DNA from 4 places in the Lysinibacillus sp. OF-1 genome. Region 3 is predicted to be linked to each of the others. Evidence: riboswitches for the same ligand, from Rfam matches in the RefSeq annotation. Region 3 holds a riboswitch; each other region holds the start of a gene.

Region 1 (4,394 bases), 2.1 Mb from region 3:
GTGTACAACAAGCACTAGATCAAATGAAATACGAAATTGCACAAGAATTTGGTGTTCAATTAGGAGCTGAAGCTTCAGCTCGTGCTAACGGTTCCGTTGGTGGTGAAATCACTAAACGTCTTGTACAAATGGCAGAATCTCAATTAAAAGGTATGCCAAACAACCAATAAATGCTGACTAAGCATTTATAAACTTAAAACCAGTGACCGTAAAAGGCACTGGTTTTAGTTTGTTTATAGATCATTTTTTTATGCGAGATAATGACGTAAATGTAGATACAGTGTGTGCAATGTCTTGACTTTCACAGATAGCAGAAATAACGGCAACACCATCAGCACCTGCTTGAAAAACAGAATGTGCATTTGTACAAGTAATCCCACCAATCGCTACAATCGGTAATTCAGGATAAAGATGATAAGCTTGCTGTAAAAAATTTGTACCGCATGGTGGTTGTGCATCACTTTTAGATGTTGTTGCAAAGATTGGACCAATTCCTACATAATCAGCATGATGGTCTATAGCTGTTTGTAATTCTTCCTGTGAATGTACAGAAACACCAAGTATCATGTTCCCGATTTTTTTACGTGCTATTTCAACATCTAAATCATCTTGTCCAATATGAACGCCATCGGCACCAATTCGCAAAGCGAGCTCTATATCATCGTTAACGATAAACGGTACATTATACTGCTGACAAAGTTTTTGACATTGGCGTGCAAATTGTTCATAGGCTAATCCAGTTAAGGCAAGAGACCCTTTCTCGCGAAATTGAAACATCGTAATGCCAGCTTGCAATGCCTTTTCGAGGAGATGGATGGGATTTTGTTGAAAAACATTGCCTGTCCCCATAATAAAATAAAGCTGTAAATCCTCACGTTTCATGAATAATTACCTCACAGGCTTCCTTATGCTGTTGATAAGCGAAATGATTTGTAGGTCCGTGCCCGTTGCCGATGGCTAAATCATGCATAATCGCTAATTGAATAAATTTTTTAGCTTCGATAATAGCCTCTTCCATCGCTAAACCTCGTCCAAGAAAAGCAGTGAGTGCTGCTGAAAATGTACAGCCAGTACCATGTGTATTTTTGGTTTGGATTCGTGGAGACTGCATCGAAAAAGATTGTCCATTTTTGAAAAATACATAATCAATGGCATAAAGTGGTTCTGCTAAATGCCCACCCTTTACAATGACGCATTGTACACCTAGCTGTAAAAAGCTTTGAGCCACTTGTTTCATATCCTCAAAATGGCGAATGGTTCTCCCCGTGAGAGCCTCTGCTTCGGGTATATTTGGCGTAACAATCGTAGCTAGTGGTAGTAAAGATGAGCGTAACGCCTCAATAGCTTCTTGCTGTAATAAGCTTTCTCCACCTTTTGCAATCATCACGGGATCCACAATTAGTGGTATGTTTAATTCACCGATCATGCGTGCGATGGCTTGGATAATACCAGAGGAATAAAGCATGCCTGTTTTCATTGCAGCAATCGGAAAATCTTCGACTAACGCTTGAAATTGTTTTTCCACAAACGAAATGTCAATGGGGAAAACACCTGTCACGCCTGTTGTATTTTGTGCAGTTAAAGCTGTAATAACGGAAGTGCCGAACACCTCTAATTCCTGAAATGTTTTTAAATCAGCCTGTATACCAGCACCGCCACCACTATCTGATCCAGCAATCGTCGTTACAATATGCATGATGCTTCACCATCCTTTGATAAACGATGTATAGCATTAAGCAAAGCTATTTGAAAATCACCGATATCTGCAGTGAATGCAGAAGCTAGTACTGCTGCCTTTTTATAGTAAGTGAGTGTTTCTGCTAATTGGTTGTATGGCTTGTTACCTGCGACATAGGCAGCACCACAAAGCGCACTAAGTAAACAGCCAGTACCAGTGACCTCTGTCATTTGTGGGTGGCCACCAGCTATCCACTGGCTATGCTCACCATTTGTTATAAGATCACGTTCACCTGTTACAATAACGATACAATTATATCGTTGTGCCACTAGTAATGCTTCCGTCTCCAGTGACATGGAGCCATGACCACTATCTACACCTTTCTGTTGCCAATCTACATTGGCTATAGCCGCAAGCTCACCGATATTACAGCGAATTACGGCAAATTGTATGTTTTCAAGTAAGTATTGAACGGTTTCCTTGCGATAAGTTGTAGCCCCTGCCCCAACTGGATCTAATATAACTGGAATGCCAAGTGCATTAGCTTTTTTTCCTGCTAACAGCATGGCGTTTTTGGTGCGAGTATTGAGTGTCCCGATATTAATTAATAATGCTTGTGCCATTGCTACCATTTCCTCAACCTCTTGGCTATCGTCAGCCATAACGGGCGAAGCACCTAATGCTAATAAACCATTTGCTTGGAAATTTGCCACCACATAGTTTGTGATGCAATGAATAAGTGGTTGCTGTTGACGAATTGTTTGAAATATCATTTTAATTTTAGTCCTCCTTTGTGGATGGACGTAAGCATGCAAAAAGGCTCTTTTTATGTGAAAATACACGAAAAAGAGCCTTTCATCTGAAAAAATCGATGTCTGTTGCTCCCTACGTCAGTATTAACTAACAGGTTCAAAGGGTCAGGTTTTACCTTCTCAACTCTTTCGAGTCCCCCTGCAATTTTGCTTTTAGTTGACCAAAATGTACCATACTTTTCATTTGTGTTCAATAGCTAGTTTTCCTATCGACAAAACGTGACTGATGCCATATAGCTAGGTATGATAGTTGTCATGACTTTACCTAAATTAAGCGCAAACCATTGAAAATACTGAAAAAGGAGTTTTATAATGTGTCATAGCAAAAGGGGGCATCTGCCATGAAAAGACAAGATTTAGTTGCACCAGAATGGTATAACATAACAGAGGAAATTGAAAAATATGCTCAGGATGCAACGAAAAATGCTTTAATTATTTATGAAGAAAATCAAGCTGTACAATTTATTACATATGCACATTTGATGGAAAAAGCGAATCAAGCAGCACATGTTTTCACCTTACAAGGTTTAACGAAGGGTGATGTGATTTTAGTGATGGTACCACGCTCAGTGGAAGCATATATTGTTTATATTGCAGCATTAAAAGCAGGTTTAACCATCATTCCAAGCTCAGAAATGTTAAGAACAAAAGATATTGAGTATCGCATTCATCACGCCAATGCTAAAGGGGTTGTTGCCTATGAGCCCTATATTGAACAATTTGATGAAGTTGGAAATTTACAGGGCATACAGCAATTTGTCATAGGGAAAGCACATGAGCCTTGGCAGCCTTTACTAGAAAAAATGCACCATCAACCTACAACTTACATAAATCCGACCCCGACAAAAAGTACTGATAATGCATTTTTAGCCTATACAAGCGGCACAACAGGTAACCCAAAGGCAGCGGTACATACACACAGCTGGGGCTATGCTCATTTACGAACAACAGCACCACATTGGTTAGGTGTACAAGAAAATGATATTGTTTGGGCAACAGCAGCACCTGGATGGCAAAAATGGATATGGAGTCCCTTTCTCGCTACATTAGGCAGTGGTGCTACTGCATTTGTTTACAAAGGTAAATTTGATGCTGCTTCCTATTTGGCAATGCTTGAAAAATTCAAAATCAATGTATTATGCTGTACACCAACTGAATATCGTTTTATGGCATCACTTGAAAATTTACACGCATATGATTTACATGCAATTCGCCAAGCTGTATCAGCAGGTGAACCGTTAAATAGTGAGGTTATCAACGTATTTTCAGAAACATTCCATTTACAAGTGCGAGATGGCTATGGTCAAACGGAAAATACATTACTTGTTGGTACAATGGTAGGGATGGAGGCGCGAGTTGGCTCAATGGGAAAACCTACTCCTGGCAACACCGTTAATATTATTAACGATTTCGGCAATCCTGTTGCAGTGGGAGAGGTGGGTGATATTGCTGTTCATCGTGAAACACCAGCTCTCTTTAAAAAATATTTAAATGATCCTGAACGTACAAATTTACAATTCCGTGGTGATTGGTATATAACAGGAGATCGTGCCTACAAAGATGAAGATGGCTACTTTTGGTTTGAGGGTCGAGGAGATGATGTCATTATCTCCTCGGGTTATACAATTGGTCCCTTTGAAGTAGAGGATGCTTTGATGAAGCATCCAACTGTGAAAGAAGCTGCTGTCATTGCCAGTCCAGATAAAGTTCGAGGAAATATTGTAAAGGCATTTATTGTTCTTCGTAATGGTGAAATTGGTGATGAAACACTTATTCAAACACTTCAAAGTCATGTGAAATCATTGACTGCCCCATATAAATATCCACGTGCTATTGAATTTGTCGAAGAGCTACCCAAAACATCCTCTGGAAAAATTCGACGAGTTGAATTACGACAGCAAGAA
Region 2 (4,394 bases), 630 kb from region 3:
CTTTAGTCGATTCCAAAAAACGTTTTGGACCATACCTAAGCAAAGATGATAATAAGATCAGCACCACTTTAATTGAAGGGGTCGATGATAAAAGTGTTTCTGAATGGTACTGGGTGCCAAAAGAAGACGGACGCGCAGTTTTAACGGAGCCGTATGATTACAATGTAAATGGAAAGAACGTATTAATGACAACCATTTCAGTGCCGTTAGTCAATGCTTCTGGATCGTTTTTTGGTGTATTGACGGCGGATGTATCGATAGATTTTTTAAATGGATTAACAGAATCTGTTGCACCAGAGGGTGGTTATGCGGGCATTATTACGAATAAGGGTGTACTGACAGCCAACAGTTTTGGTGAAGAGCTAGATGGGCGCAATATGCAAGAGGACCCAGCTTGGACAAGTATTAGTAAGACCATGGAAAATGATGAGCTTACAAGTATGTACGTTGATTCTAAACAGTTTAAGGAAAAGGCATTTAATGTATTTGCCCCAATGATTTTAGAGGATATTGACGAGACGTGGACTGTTCAAATTGTATTGCCTGAATCAAAAATTCTAGAGACATACAACCACGTCTTTGTATTTACAATTATTTCTTCTATTATTATGGTTGTTTTGATGACAGTTGCAAGTGTGCTATTCATTTACAAACAGTTAAAGCCACTCCAATTTTTGCGTGCATCCATTGAAACAGCTGCAGAAGGGGATTTAACACAAAGAGTAGAGGAGAAATATATTAAGTCTGATGAGATTGGTGCAGTTGCACTGGCTTATAATAATATGCTGGATAAAACCAATAGTGCAATACAAACAGTGCTAAATTCTACGACATTATTGAACCAATCTTCTAATCAAGTGCATGAGGTCTTTAATGAAATAGTAGCTTCAAGTCAAGAGGTTTCAGTAGCAATCAATGAAATTGCACAAGGTGCATCGAAGCAATCAGAGGATACTGAAGAAACCAATTATCGAATGATGGATCTATCTGATCAGATTGATGCCATTACGTCACTATCCAATGAGATGGATGAGCTATCTCATAAAACAAGTGCAACGACAGAAAAGGGATTGCATGAGGTTAATAGTTTACGTGAACATAATATAGAAACAAATGAGATGAATGGGCGTATTCAACAGCAAATGGAATCATTAGCTTCTAACATTGCCAATATTAATCAAATCATCGCTTCTATTCAAAGCATTACAGAGCAAACGAATTTGTTAGCTTTAAATGCAAGTATCGAGGCAGCTCGTGCTGGCGAACATGGAAAAGGGTTTGCAGTAGTAGCAGAGGAAGTAAGAAAGCTAGCAGAGCAATCTAAAAATGAAACAGAAATTATTAAGAGTACGGTAGAAAGTATTCTCGAAAATTCCCAACAAACAGTAGCTGTTATTGCTTCGAATGCAGATTTAATGCATTCTCAAAATGAGTCCGTACAAAGCACACAAATGGCCTTTAAAGATAGCAGTGACTTGTCACGTTCAATTGCAGCTTCCATTAGTGAACTAATGAGTAAGCTATCTAGTATGTTAGAGCATAAAAATCAAGCAATTATGGCCATTCAAAGTATATCTGCTATTTCAGAGGAAACAGCTGCCTCTGCTGAACAAGTAAGTGCTTCTGCAATGGATCAACAAGCAGAGTTACAAAAAGTAGCAGAGTCTATTCAAAATATGAATGATATATCAAATGAACTGCAAGAAGTCGTAAATCGATTTAAGCTAGCGTAAAGAAAAAGGCTGCCTAAAATATATAGGCAGTCTTTCTTAATGGTGAAGGGAAGAGACATTGACCTGTTAGCCATTCAGCACTACTATAATGAAGGGAAGGGGGTCATCAATATGATGTATCTCGGAATGATTTTCTTTCAAATTGTTGCACCTATTTTAGTGTTGCTTGTACTTGGCGCTATACTACAAAAGAAATTTCGTTTTAACTTAAAAGCATTGTCTCAGCTTATTACATATTGCTTTATGCCAGCCGCTGTTTTTGTGAATTTATATGAAACACGTGTAGAGCTGTCTGTTCTGGGAGAAGTCGGGTTATTTATTGTGCTTTTTATTGGGAGTCAAATGATACTCAGTCATTTTTTAGCGAAAGGGCTTGGTTTGGCCAAAACGGAGGCAGCCGTCTTTAAAAATAGTGTTGTGCTCATTAACTCTGGAAATTATGGTATTCCAGTGGCCCAAATGATTTTTGTAACACAACCTATTGGTGTAGCCATTCAGGTCATGCTCGTTATATTTCAAAATATGACAACTTATACATATGGTTTGTACAATTTAATTTCCTCTACGAAATCGGGTATGACAATCATCAAAGATTTCTTTAAAATGCCCATTATTCATGCGCTAATTATTGGTGTCGCTATGAACTATTTTAATATTGGTATACCGGAGTTTATCAAAATACCTGTAGAGCATGTCGCAGATGGATTTATTGCTGTAGCCTTAATTACATTAGGCGCACAATTATCACAGCTTGAAATCAAATCTATGTTTAATAAAACTGTTTTTGTTAGCTGTTTTACAAGATTAGTTATCGGACCAGCTGTAGCATTGGTCATTATTTATGTATTGGGGTTAGATGGAGTTGTCGCACAATCTCTGTTTATAGCCAGTGCCTTCCCAACATCTCGCAATAGCTCTAGTCTAGCATTAGAATACGATGTGGAATCAGCTACAGCTGCGCAAACTGTTTTATTTTCAACCATTGTGAGCTGTCTAACAGTAACGATCGTGATTTATCTTGCGGAAGTATTATTTACTTAGTTGGATGAAAATTTTAAAATATTGAATGGAAAACTTCCATCTCTTAGAAATATCTGCTACACTAGCATCAAACTAAATAGTATTAACTAGGGGAGTCTGATGAGTCAGGCTGAGAGGGAAACGCTTAGAAGTTTCTTGACCCTTTGGACCTGATCTGGCTCATACCAGCGTGGGAAAGTTAAGAAGCTATTGCATCGTATGTCGTGTGCAATTACTAGACCTTTACATTCATGGCCGGATCCAAAAAAATATTTTGGATTCGGCCTTTCTTTATTTGTTGGAGTGAGCTAGATTTTCGGTCCTTGTATCAAATTACATTTAAGGGAGAGAAGTAGCTCATGTCAGTAGTTAGTGAAAAGAACATTACGATTATGTCTAGCTTTGAAGGAAGCAAAAAAGTGTATGTGGAAGGATCACGTCCAGATATTTTAGTACCTATGCGTGAAATCGCATTAAGCCCAACGACTGGTAGCTTTGGGGATGAAAAAAATGCCCCTATTCGAGTATATGATACGAGTGGTCCATACACAGATCCGAATTATCACGTTGATATTACAAAGGGTCTGCCTGCTTTGCGACGTGCATGGATAGAAGAAAGAGGAGATGTTGAGGAATATGAGGGGCGTACGATTAAACCTGAGGATAACGGTTTTCGTCGTGTTGATGATCCGCGCATTCAAGAAAATGTTTTCCCTGAATTGGAGCGGAAGCCTTTACGTGCAAAAAGGGGTAAAAATGTAACACAGCTTCACTATGCACGAAATGGAATGATAACGCCGGAAATGGAGTTTGTGGCGATACGTGAAAACATGGATCCTGAATTTGTTCGTTCAGAAATTGCAGCAGGTCGGGCTATTATGCCTTCTAATATTAATCACCCTGAGGCAGAGCCGATGATTATTGGTCGCAACTTCCATGTGAAAATCAATGCAAACATTGGAAATTCCGCGGTGTCGTCGTCAATAGCAGAAGAAGTTGAGAAAATGACATGGGCTACACGCTGGGGTGCCGATAATATTATGGATCTCTCGACTGGTAAACATATTCATACAACGAGAGAATGGATTATTCGAAATGCTGCAGTGCCAGTGGGAACGGTGCCCATTTATCAGGCTTTAGAAAAAGTAAATGGCATAGCCGAGGATTTAACGTGGGAAGTTTATCGTGATACGCTCATTGAGCAAGCAGAGCAGGGGGTTGATTATTTCACGATACATGCGGGTGTTCTTTTACGCTATGTACCTCTTACAGCAAATCGTGTAACAGGCATTGTGTCACGTGGTGGTTCAATTATGGCACAGTGGTGTTTATTTCATCATCAAGAGAATTTCCTTTATACACATTTTGAGGAAATCTGTGAAATTATGAAGACATATGATGTTGCTTTTTCTTTAGGAGATGGCTTACGCCCAGGTTCCATTGCAGATGCCAATGATGAGGCCCAATTTGCAGAGCTTGAAACGCTGGGTGAATTAACACAAATCGCTTGGAAGCATGATGTTCAGGTGATGGTAGAGGGGCCAGGTCATGTACCGATGCATTTGATAAAGGAGAATATGGACAAGCAATTAGAAGTTTGTAAGGAAGCGCCTTTCTATACATTGGGCCCATTAACAACAG
Region 3 (4,394 bases):
TGGGCAATCACAGTCTGGGAATTATGAGGATTTAATTGCTGAGGGAAAAGAAAATGGTATCACTTTATCAACAGTAGCGATTGGACAAGATGCTGATGCTAACTTACTCGAAGCACTTAGTGATATGGGTAGTGGACGGTTCTATGATGTCATTGATGAACAAACCATTCCTTCTATTTTATCTCGTGAAACAGCTATGATTTCTCGCACCTATATTGAGGATAATCCGTTTTATCCAGCAATTTATAATGCCGCAGGATGGAATTCGCTATTTGCCAATGGCGTCCCTCAAATGAATGCTTATATTGGAACGACAGCTAAGCAAGGGACAACCGTAATTGCAGAAAGTGAGAAGGAAGATCCTGTGTTAGCACAATGGCAATATGGACTCGGTAAAACATTTGCTTTTACATCCGATTCAACGGGTAAATGGACAGGAGATTGGGCAAGATGGCAGGACTGGGGAACATTTTGGCAGACGCTTATTTCACAAATGTTGCCAAGCTATAATGATGTTGCCTATGATGTGAGATTAGAAGCTGATGGCTCCTTTATGATTACAGACCCTACAAATGAAGCCGCATTTTTAGACATTGTAGCGGTTAATGAAGCAGGGGAGGAGTTAGAAACACAGTTAGAAACCATTTCAGCCTCCCAAGTTCGAGCTGTTGTACAGGCCGAACCTGGATTGATTTTCTTCCGTATAGCGGATGAGCAGCAGGCCATTTATCAGGCAGGTCTAAGTGTTCCTTATAGTGCTGAGTATGAACTGCTCCCTGTTAATGAAAAACTGATTGAAGAGTTAACAAATCAAACAGGGGGAGCCGTTTTAAAAGAACCACAAGATGTGTTCCGTGACTTTACAACCAAAGGAGCGGATCGACAAAACATTGCTACATGGCTTCTTTTAGCAAGTATGCTTCTATTCTTTATGGATATTACCATAAGACGTTTTGGGTGGAGTTTCTTAACAAAAACGAATAAAAAAGAGCAGCCAATTGAGGAGAAACCTGTACAAGCAGAAGATACGAACGTAGCCCAGCTATTAAAGGGTATGAAAAAACGATCATAATAGAGTGAAGGCAGTGCAAAATCATTCCATTTTGCACTGCTTTTTTGAATGCTTTGAGGTTTTAAAAAATGGTGCAAAGGTGATTGACAAAGTGCAGCCTTCGAAAAGTGCTTCTCAGGGGAGAGAGACGCTCATAAAGAAACGAACCCCGCTCAAAGACTAGAAAAGGAATCTTCTCGCACATCTTAAAGAATTTCCAAAATCAAAAAGCACTCAGCACCACTCAATAAAGCGAAGAATTAAAACTCTTTACTAGTACCGATTTTCGCAAAGTACTAGCTACCATAACACCTAAGATGGCCCCGATGGTACTTGATGTTAAAAAGGCTGGCATGAAGAATAATGCAGCTACGGATGTCTCCATAAGCAATTTTGCATAGGGTACGGCAATAAGTGAAGCTAAAATACCAGTGCCAAAAACTTCGCCGAATCCTGCTAGCCATGGTTTTCTACTGTATTTGTAGGCAAGGGCCGCACACAATGCACCAATAATACTACCAGGAATCGCTAAAAGAGAGCCTGTACCAGTAAAGATACGAATGATGGCTGTCACAAAGGCAACTAGAACTGTTGGCACGGGTCCTAGTATAATAGCTCCTATTACGTTAACAGCATGCTGAATGGGGTAGGCACGTGCGATGCCTGTTGGTATGGATACAAAGGTAGATCCTGCTACAGCAATCGCTACTAATAAAGCCATGATTGTCATTTTACGAATTGACATAAGGTTCACTCCTCTTGAATAAAATCATGAGGGAAATTAAAAGGCCGCTTCCTTTAAACAATAGGAAGCGGCCTTGCATAGACAATGACAATAGCAAGTAGCGCCACTTCCCTCCGCTAGTATGAACTAGATCAGGTTCAAAGGGTCCGTACATCATCATATACGTCTCAGCCTTTTAAAGGCTCCCCTAGTGGTAAATATCATTCAATTTTATTAACCAACATTACTGTAACATAATGTTAAAAATAGTCAATGATTTTTCTGACTATTTCGTATCAGGATGCATTAGATGAGGTGCTTTTTTCAATGTCCAGATGAGTGCAAGGAAGAAGCAGGCTAATAATATGATAGATCCGAAAATATATGGACTGTTCATATTCCAGTCAAATAGTAAACCTGCTAAGGCTGGTCCAATCATATTGCCAAGGCTCATGTAAGCATTATTCAAGCCCGCAGCAAACCCTTGTTCTTTCTCTGCAAGCTTTGAAATTAGTGTATTTACAGCAGGACGAATTAGTGTTGTTGCTGTAGAGAAAATAGTTGCTACAACTAATATAAGAGCGAAGCCAGATACAAACAATATTAAGAAAATAGCAACAGATGCAATAAATAAATTGACTAACACAACTTTCATTTCACCAAAGCGATTAAAAAGTGGTGTAATCACAAACATTTGTACAACTACCCCAAAAGCACCACCGACAACTAAAATAATCGCAATATCTACGGGTGTGTAATTAAACTTTTCTGTCACAAATAATGACAAGGTTGTTTGGAAGTTGGCAATTCCGAACGAGAACACGAGCATGATAATGAGCATAACGAAATAAGGCATATGTATGGAACGAGCCATTTGCTTCGCCAGATTTTCTTGCTTTTGCTTGTCATGTGAAGTGTTTGGTTTAGTAGATGGTAATAAAAAATAAGATAAAACAGATGCTAGTATGGCAGCAACTCCTGCCGTGAAAAATGGAAAATGTAAACTAACCTTTGCTAAGAAACCACCTATTCCTGGCCCTATCATAAAGCCAAGTGACATAGCAGCACCCAACATACTCATACCTTTTCCACGTTCCTCGTAGGTAGTAACGTCAGCTACAAATGCCATAATAGGAGGTGCAACAAATGCGGAACCTAGACCGCCTAAAAAGCGTGCTAAAAATAGCATCCAGACGTCTGTGGCTAGGCCAAAACCGATTTGTGCAAGACCTGTCACAATAAGACCGAAAATAATTAAATTTTTCCGACCATACTGATCCGAAAGATTCCCAGCAATTGGAGAAAATACGAATTGAGCTAAGGCGAACGTTGCAATTAGCATACCTAGAACTTGTCCTGCTGCACCGAATATTTTTAAATACTCTGGCATGACAGGAATAATAATTCCAATACTCCCCATTGCGATAAACATATTAAACATTAAAATATATAAAGCCGCCTTATTGGACTTCTGCTGGGTCATCGAATGAACCCCCTTTTTATAATCAAATATACTAAAGTCTATCATAAGATATCCTATCATCATATCGGTTGAAAGTCTGAAATGAAACATACCTGCTAGTGCAGCAATACCAATCCACGATGTAGAAAAGAATAAACAGACAATAGGTGAGGTGCTGCCAGAAGCAGGAAGATAATAGAAAAAGGTCTATCGACAAAATAAAAATTCATCGATAGACCTTTATATGCTTTAACGAATACTCATTTTAAATTCTAAAAACAATTCATTATATTTCCCTAAATAGTCTGGTCCTAAATTTTTGTAAACTTCTAATGTATCGCGTTGTTCTTCAGAAGGATAGTAGCGTTCATCAGAAACAACTTCTTCATCCATTAAGTCCATAGCAGCGATATTAGGCGTAGAGTAGCCTACATAATCGGCATTTTGTGCACCCGATTCAGCACTTAGCATGAAATTGATAAAGGCATGGGCACCGTCGATATTTTTCGATGTTTTAGGGATGACCATATTATCGAACCATAAATTCGAGCCTTCCTCAGGTACAGCAAAGTCTAGCTCCTCATTTTCATACATCATATCTGCTGCTTGCCCAGACCAAGTAAGGGCTACAGTGGCCTCATTGTTGATCATTAATGGTGTAATTTCATCTCCAATGATGGCTTTTACATTTGGTGCAAGTGTGATTAATTTATCAGTAGCCTTACGTAGTTCCTGATTGTCTAGTGAGTTCAAGGAATATCCGAGACTGTTTAAGCCCATTCCAATGACTTCACGAGCACCATCTACTAAAAAGACTTTTCGTTTTAAGGATGGGTCCCATAAATCGTCCCAAGAAGAGAAATCTAAATCTCCCACAAGGCTTGGATTGTAGACAATGCCTACTGTTCCCCAGAAATAAGGGACTGAATATTTATTGTCATCATCGAATGGTAAATCTAAAAAGTAAGGATCGATATTTTTAAAATTAGGGATTTTTGTTTTATCTAAAGGAATCAATAAATTTTCTTCCTTCATTTTTTCTATCATATACTCAGATGGAACGGCAATATCATACGCTGTTCCACCTTGTTGAATTTTGGTCATCATCGCTTCATTGGAATCAAATGTCTCGTAGATGACATGAATGCCTGTTTCTT
Region 4 (4,394 bases), 1.6 Mb from region 3:
GCACCATTTTATTATTTTGTTTTTTGTTCTTGCTTTTTCTCATTTATTATTTCTAAACTGGATGAATCAGCATCCTCTAGCTGTCCATTAGCTAATACATTTGTTAGATGAAGACCACGTTTTTGAGCCTCACGTTCAATATGTGCAATTGTTTCTTGAAGCACCTGAACACGCGCATGTTTTTTATCGTCTCCAGCAACTAAAATCCATGGAGCATCCTTTTTATCTGTCTTGTCAAACATTGCATTCGCCGCTTCAATATATTGTGGTGATTTTTCTCGATTCCGCCAATCCTCGTCTGTTAGCTTCCAAGATTTATAAGGGTTTTCTTCACGTTCTTTAAAGCGTTTTAATTGCTCTTCATCTGAAACATGTAGCCAGAACTTAATAATTATGTAATCTCCCGCAGTTAAAATTTTCTCGAAATTATTAATTTCTTCATACGCACGAGACCATTCATCCTTTGTTGCAAAGCCTTCGATACGCTCTACTAGTACACGTCCATACCATGAGCGGTCGAAAATAGCGATTTGTCCATGCTGCGGTAGTTTTCTCCAGAATCTTTGTAAATAGTTATAGCGTAATTCATGTGGCTGTGGAGCTGAGATAGGGTGTACCACATAACCGCGCGGATCTACACGTTCAATCAATCGTTTGATCGCGCCACCTTTACCAGCAGCATCCATTCCTTCAAATACTAAGATTAAACCTATTTTGTTTTTTAGTAAAAACTGCTGTGCATTTAACATTTCATATTGGAGTACTTTTAATTTCTTTTTATACATCTTTTTATCTAGTTCAATGGATAGGTCTAGGTTTTTCAAATTTTGTGCCATGAAACTTCACTCCTTTTGGTTGGATATTCTTATTGTACTAAAGAAATATATGGATGCCTATTGAGATGGTAAATTGTAGATATTACGAGCAAAACAACACGATACATTGTTGAAAGTTTCCGTTATAATAAAAATAGTGACAGTACTATACTTATTTGTCTTTTCCCTATAAAATCTAACACGAAGGGAGAGGAAAACATGCCTCGGTTTATCTTGATGACAATTTCTTATCTTGTCTCACTCATCCTAACCTTTTCATCCTTTTTCGTGAATATCAACGGTCAATCTATGCTAGAAATCGCTAATCGCTTTTCTGTAGTATTTGCACCAGTTAGTGTAAGTCATGTAATTTGGATTCTTATTTATTTTTTACTCGGTTATTGGTTAGTTATGAATATCAAAAAGACAACTATGAAACAGTCTGCGCTTTTTAGCTGCATAAATATATTGCAAGCATTGATGATATACGTATGGCATCATGAGTTATTTATTGTTTCACTTGGCATTACATTACTCTTAGTCTTGTATTTATTTATGTTGTATAATACGTACCCTCTTCATGACAAAGCAATGTCGGGTCGTATTCCTTTCTCCATTTATTTTGCATGGATGACATTTATTTTTATTACGAATATCAGTTTTACGTTAACGGCTTATGGTTGGAACGGCTTTGGTCTTAGTACGCCTCTTTGGGCAGTAATTTTGCTGACATTAGGTGGAGCACTTGCGCTACATATCCGTTTCCATCACTTTGATATTTTGTTTCCTAGTGTTTTTATTTGGGCTTATATAGGAATCGCCTTACATAATGGTTTTGATGAGCTACTTGTCACTACCGCCGCCTTCTTTTTATGTGGTGTTCTCTTTGTTGGTATTTTATTTATTAAAAAAAATCCTGCCTACCAAAAATAAATTGGTAAGCAGGATTTTTCATTTCATTGCATTCTATTCTTCGTCTAATGATGTTAGGATAATCGGTTTATCTTTTGTTACAATGACTGAATGTTCAATTTGAGCTACAAGTGATTTATCAGGTGTAATGAATGTCCAACCATCACCAGCTTCTACAATATGCTCTGCCTTCGCTGAGATAAACGGTTCAACCGCAAGCACCATACCTTCTTTCATAATTGTAGAATCCCATGCATCATAGTAATTTAAAATGTGATTCGGCTCATCATGTAAAGATTGACCTAAACCATGACCAGTTAAATTCATAATAACAGTTAAGCCATTAGCATTCGCCTCACGTTCAACTGCCTTACCAATTTGATTTAATTTAGACCCAGCCTTTACCTTTGTCATTGCTCGATCAAAGGCGCTTTTGGCAACGCGACATAGCTTTTCTTTGTCCTCATAGCCATCACCAACCACAAATGAAATACCAGTGTCAGCAAAGTAGCCATTTAATGAACCAGAAACATCGATATTTACAATATCCCCTTCTTGAATAACACGTTTTCCGGGGATACCATGCGCCACTTCTTCATTGACACTAATACATGTATACCCTGGGAAATCATATTCTCCCTTTGGACCAGATATCGCGCCAGCCTCTGCAAACATACGGCCAGCAATTTCATCTAGCTCCAATGTTGTAACACCTGGTTTTGTGGCAGCTTTCATCGCTTCACGAATTTCAGCACAAATGCGTCCTATTTTTTTAAAAGCTTCAATCTCTTCTTGCGTTTTTACAATCATGTATAACGTCCCTTTCATCTAATATCTATACTTTAATATAACATAACTTGTTATGCGTATAACGATAAACGCTTTAAATATTGTATGCTTCCTTACTTTGCGAAGTGCGCAAAGAGTTATTTGCGACAAAAAAGCCCCTTCACAAATGTGAGGGGCATGTTTTATGCTTTTCTTTGCATTAATTGTGGAGCAGCTGTGAATAAAAGAACGCCTACAATTGCCGTTAAAATAGTTGCTGGTAGCATATATGTACCATTATAGATGATGGAATAGATCCATGCATTTTGATCGCCAGCATATTCTGCAAAAAATACAGCGCCAGCCATCGTGTGGGCTGCATATCGTAAAAAGCCCGCAAGCACCGTACCTAATATAATGTAAAGTGCCATTTTTGTTTTGTTGGCATTTTTGGCAGCCGCCAACACGGGTCCACGCACAACCGCCGCTAATCCTACAACTGTGAAAGCAACACCATAATCAAGGAATCCTTGTAGCCAGTGCACAATCGTAGCACCAAACATGGTTTGCATTACACCTACGAGTAATCCAGTTGTTAGCCCAGCTACTAAGCCCCAGCGAAATGCTATTAACATAATAGGTACCATGACTAGACTAACAGAACCACCTTGTGCCCATACTTTAAAGGAAACCTGATCAAGCACAAGAGCGATTGCTGCAAATATCGCAATCTCCACAAGCATTAATAGTCTTTTTTTGTCCATATATATTCTCTCCTTTGTTCCGATGTAGGATACAAGAGCAGGAATAGAAATGCGCTGATATGTCTCTTTCTGACACCTTTTTATTCCCTCAAGAATGAAAAAACGATGCCAGGACAGAGCCTCACATCGTACTAGTGTCGGTTTCTATCCACATCCCTACGCAAGCGTTAACTTACAGGTTCAAAGAGTCAAGGCATTACGTGCCCAGTCTCAGCTGACATCATCAGCTCCCCTTGTGGTCGTTACATCTGAATTTATTTGAACATTCTCATTGTACGCAAAGGATAGAAGGATTACAACCTCTTCCATATATTATTTTTTTGAAACTTTGCTGTTTTTCATGCGTAAATATTAAAAAAGGAGGTACAACTATGGAGAACCAAAAAATTTTATCTGCCTTTAGTTATTTAAGTATTTTCTTCGCCCCTTTTATCGTCCCATTAATTGTGTACATTATTACGAAAGATAGTGACGTAAAAAGACATTCAATTCGTGCACTTATCTCTCATTTAATTCCTTTTGTTTTCGGCATTCTGTTCTTTATTGTCTTTGTTTTTTCTACATTTAATTTGGATCCAACGTCCGGCAATAATAAGATGTTGATTATTTGGTTCGTTTCGTTTGCCATTTATGCCATCGTCTCACTAGGAATTGTAATATGGAATATTATTCAAGCTGTTCGTGTTATTCGTTAATGTTTCATTTTTAAGCGAAACAGGTAGTAGTAATTGTAAAAGGAGCTGTTTTTGAATGAAAGTATCAAATGTTGTGAAAACCGCCGTAAAATTAGCACCTATTGTTATTCCTATCGTGAAAAAAGTAATGGCTGCAAAAAAAGGGACAACACCTACAGCCACCCCTCGAAAAAAATAAACAGCAGGCGTATTCCCTTGTTTTGGAAATACGCCTTTTATTTATTTCACTTCAAAGTGGGTTTGACTATGTCCATTCAATGTTTTTTCTACATGTAAGACCGCTGGCATCGCCGATTTTAATTCAGGCACATGAGAAATCACGCCAATCATACGACCAGAATCCTGTAAAGCAATTAATGTATCAATTGCTTTATTCAAAGATTCCTCATCAAGCGAGCCAAAGCCCTCATCAATAAACATGGTTTCAATATGAATATTCC

Evidence for each region. A riboswitch is a leader RNA that binds a small molecule or an ion and turns the genes downstream of it on or off. The one in region 3 is predicted to bind thiamine pyrophosphate.
Region 1: it holds a riboswitch for thiamine pyrophosphate, as region 3 does, so the genes downstream of both, thiM (hydroxyethylthiazole kinase) here and thiW (energy coupling factor transporter S component ThiW) in region 3, are expected to answer to the same signal.
Region 2: it holds a riboswitch for thiamine pyrophosphate, as region 3 does, so the genes downstream of both, thiC (phosphomethylpyrimidine synthase ThiC) here and thiW (energy coupling factor transporter S component ThiW) in region 3, are expected to answer to the same signal.
Region 4: it holds a riboswitch for thiamine pyrophosphate, as region 3 does, so the genes downstream of both, thiT (energy-coupled thiamine transporter ThiT) here and thiW (energy coupling factor transporter S component ThiW) in region 3, are expected to answer to the same signal.

What each region holds. Positions count from the first base shown of each region.
Region 1 is NZ_CP102798.1:3,484,785-3,489,178, reverse strand. It holds gene NV349_RS17050 (alpha/beta-type small acid-soluble spore protein) at 1-170, shown strand, start outside; gene thiE (thiamine phosphate synthase) at 241-882, opposite strand; gene thiD (bifunctional hydroxymethylpyrimidine kinase/phosphomethylpyrimidine kinase) at 872-1,696, opposite strand; gene thiM (hydroxyethylthiazole kinase) at 1,684-2,451, opposite strand; TPP riboswitch at 2,544-2,641, opposite strand; gene mbcS (acyl-CoA synthetase MbcS) at 2,832-4,394, shown strand, end outside.
Region 2 is NZ_CP102798.1:244,715-249,108, forward strand. It holds gene NV349_RS01130 (methyl-accepting chemotaxis protein) at 1-1,733, shown strand, start outside; gene NV349_RS01135 (AEC family transporter) at 1,845-2,774, shown strand; TPP riboswitch at 2,853-2,967, shown strand; gene thiC (phosphomethylpyrimidine synthase ThiC) at 3,113-4,394, shown strand, end outside.
Region 3 is NZ_CP102798.1:879,611-884,004, forward strand. It holds gene NV349_RS04045 (VWA domain-containing protein) at 1-1,072, shown strand, start outside; gene thiW (energy coupling factor transporter S component ThiW) at 1,296-1,796, opposite strand; TPP riboswitch at 1,888-1,995, opposite strand; gene NV349_RS04055 (MFS transporter) at 2,062-3,258, opposite strand; gene NV349_RS04060 (ABC transporter substrate-binding protein) at 3,487-4,394, opposite strand, start outside.
Region 4 is NZ_CP102798.1:4,027,273-4,031,666, forward strand. It holds gene NV349_RS19790 (polyphosphate kinase 2 family protein) at 12-836, opposite strand; gene NV349_RS19795 (TspO-related membrane protein) at 1,035-1,748, shown strand; gene map (type I methionyl aminopeptidase) at 1,782-2,537, opposite strand; gene thiT (energy-coupled thiamine transporter ThiT) at 2,699-3,259, opposite strand; TPP riboswitch at 3,396-3,503, opposite strand; gene NV349_RS19810 (magnetosome magnetite crystal formation protein family) at 3,631-3,954, shown strand; gene NV349_RS19815 (hypothetical protein) at 4,010-4,132, shown strand; gene NV349_RS19820 (AAA family ATPase) at 4,174-4,394, opposite strand, start outside.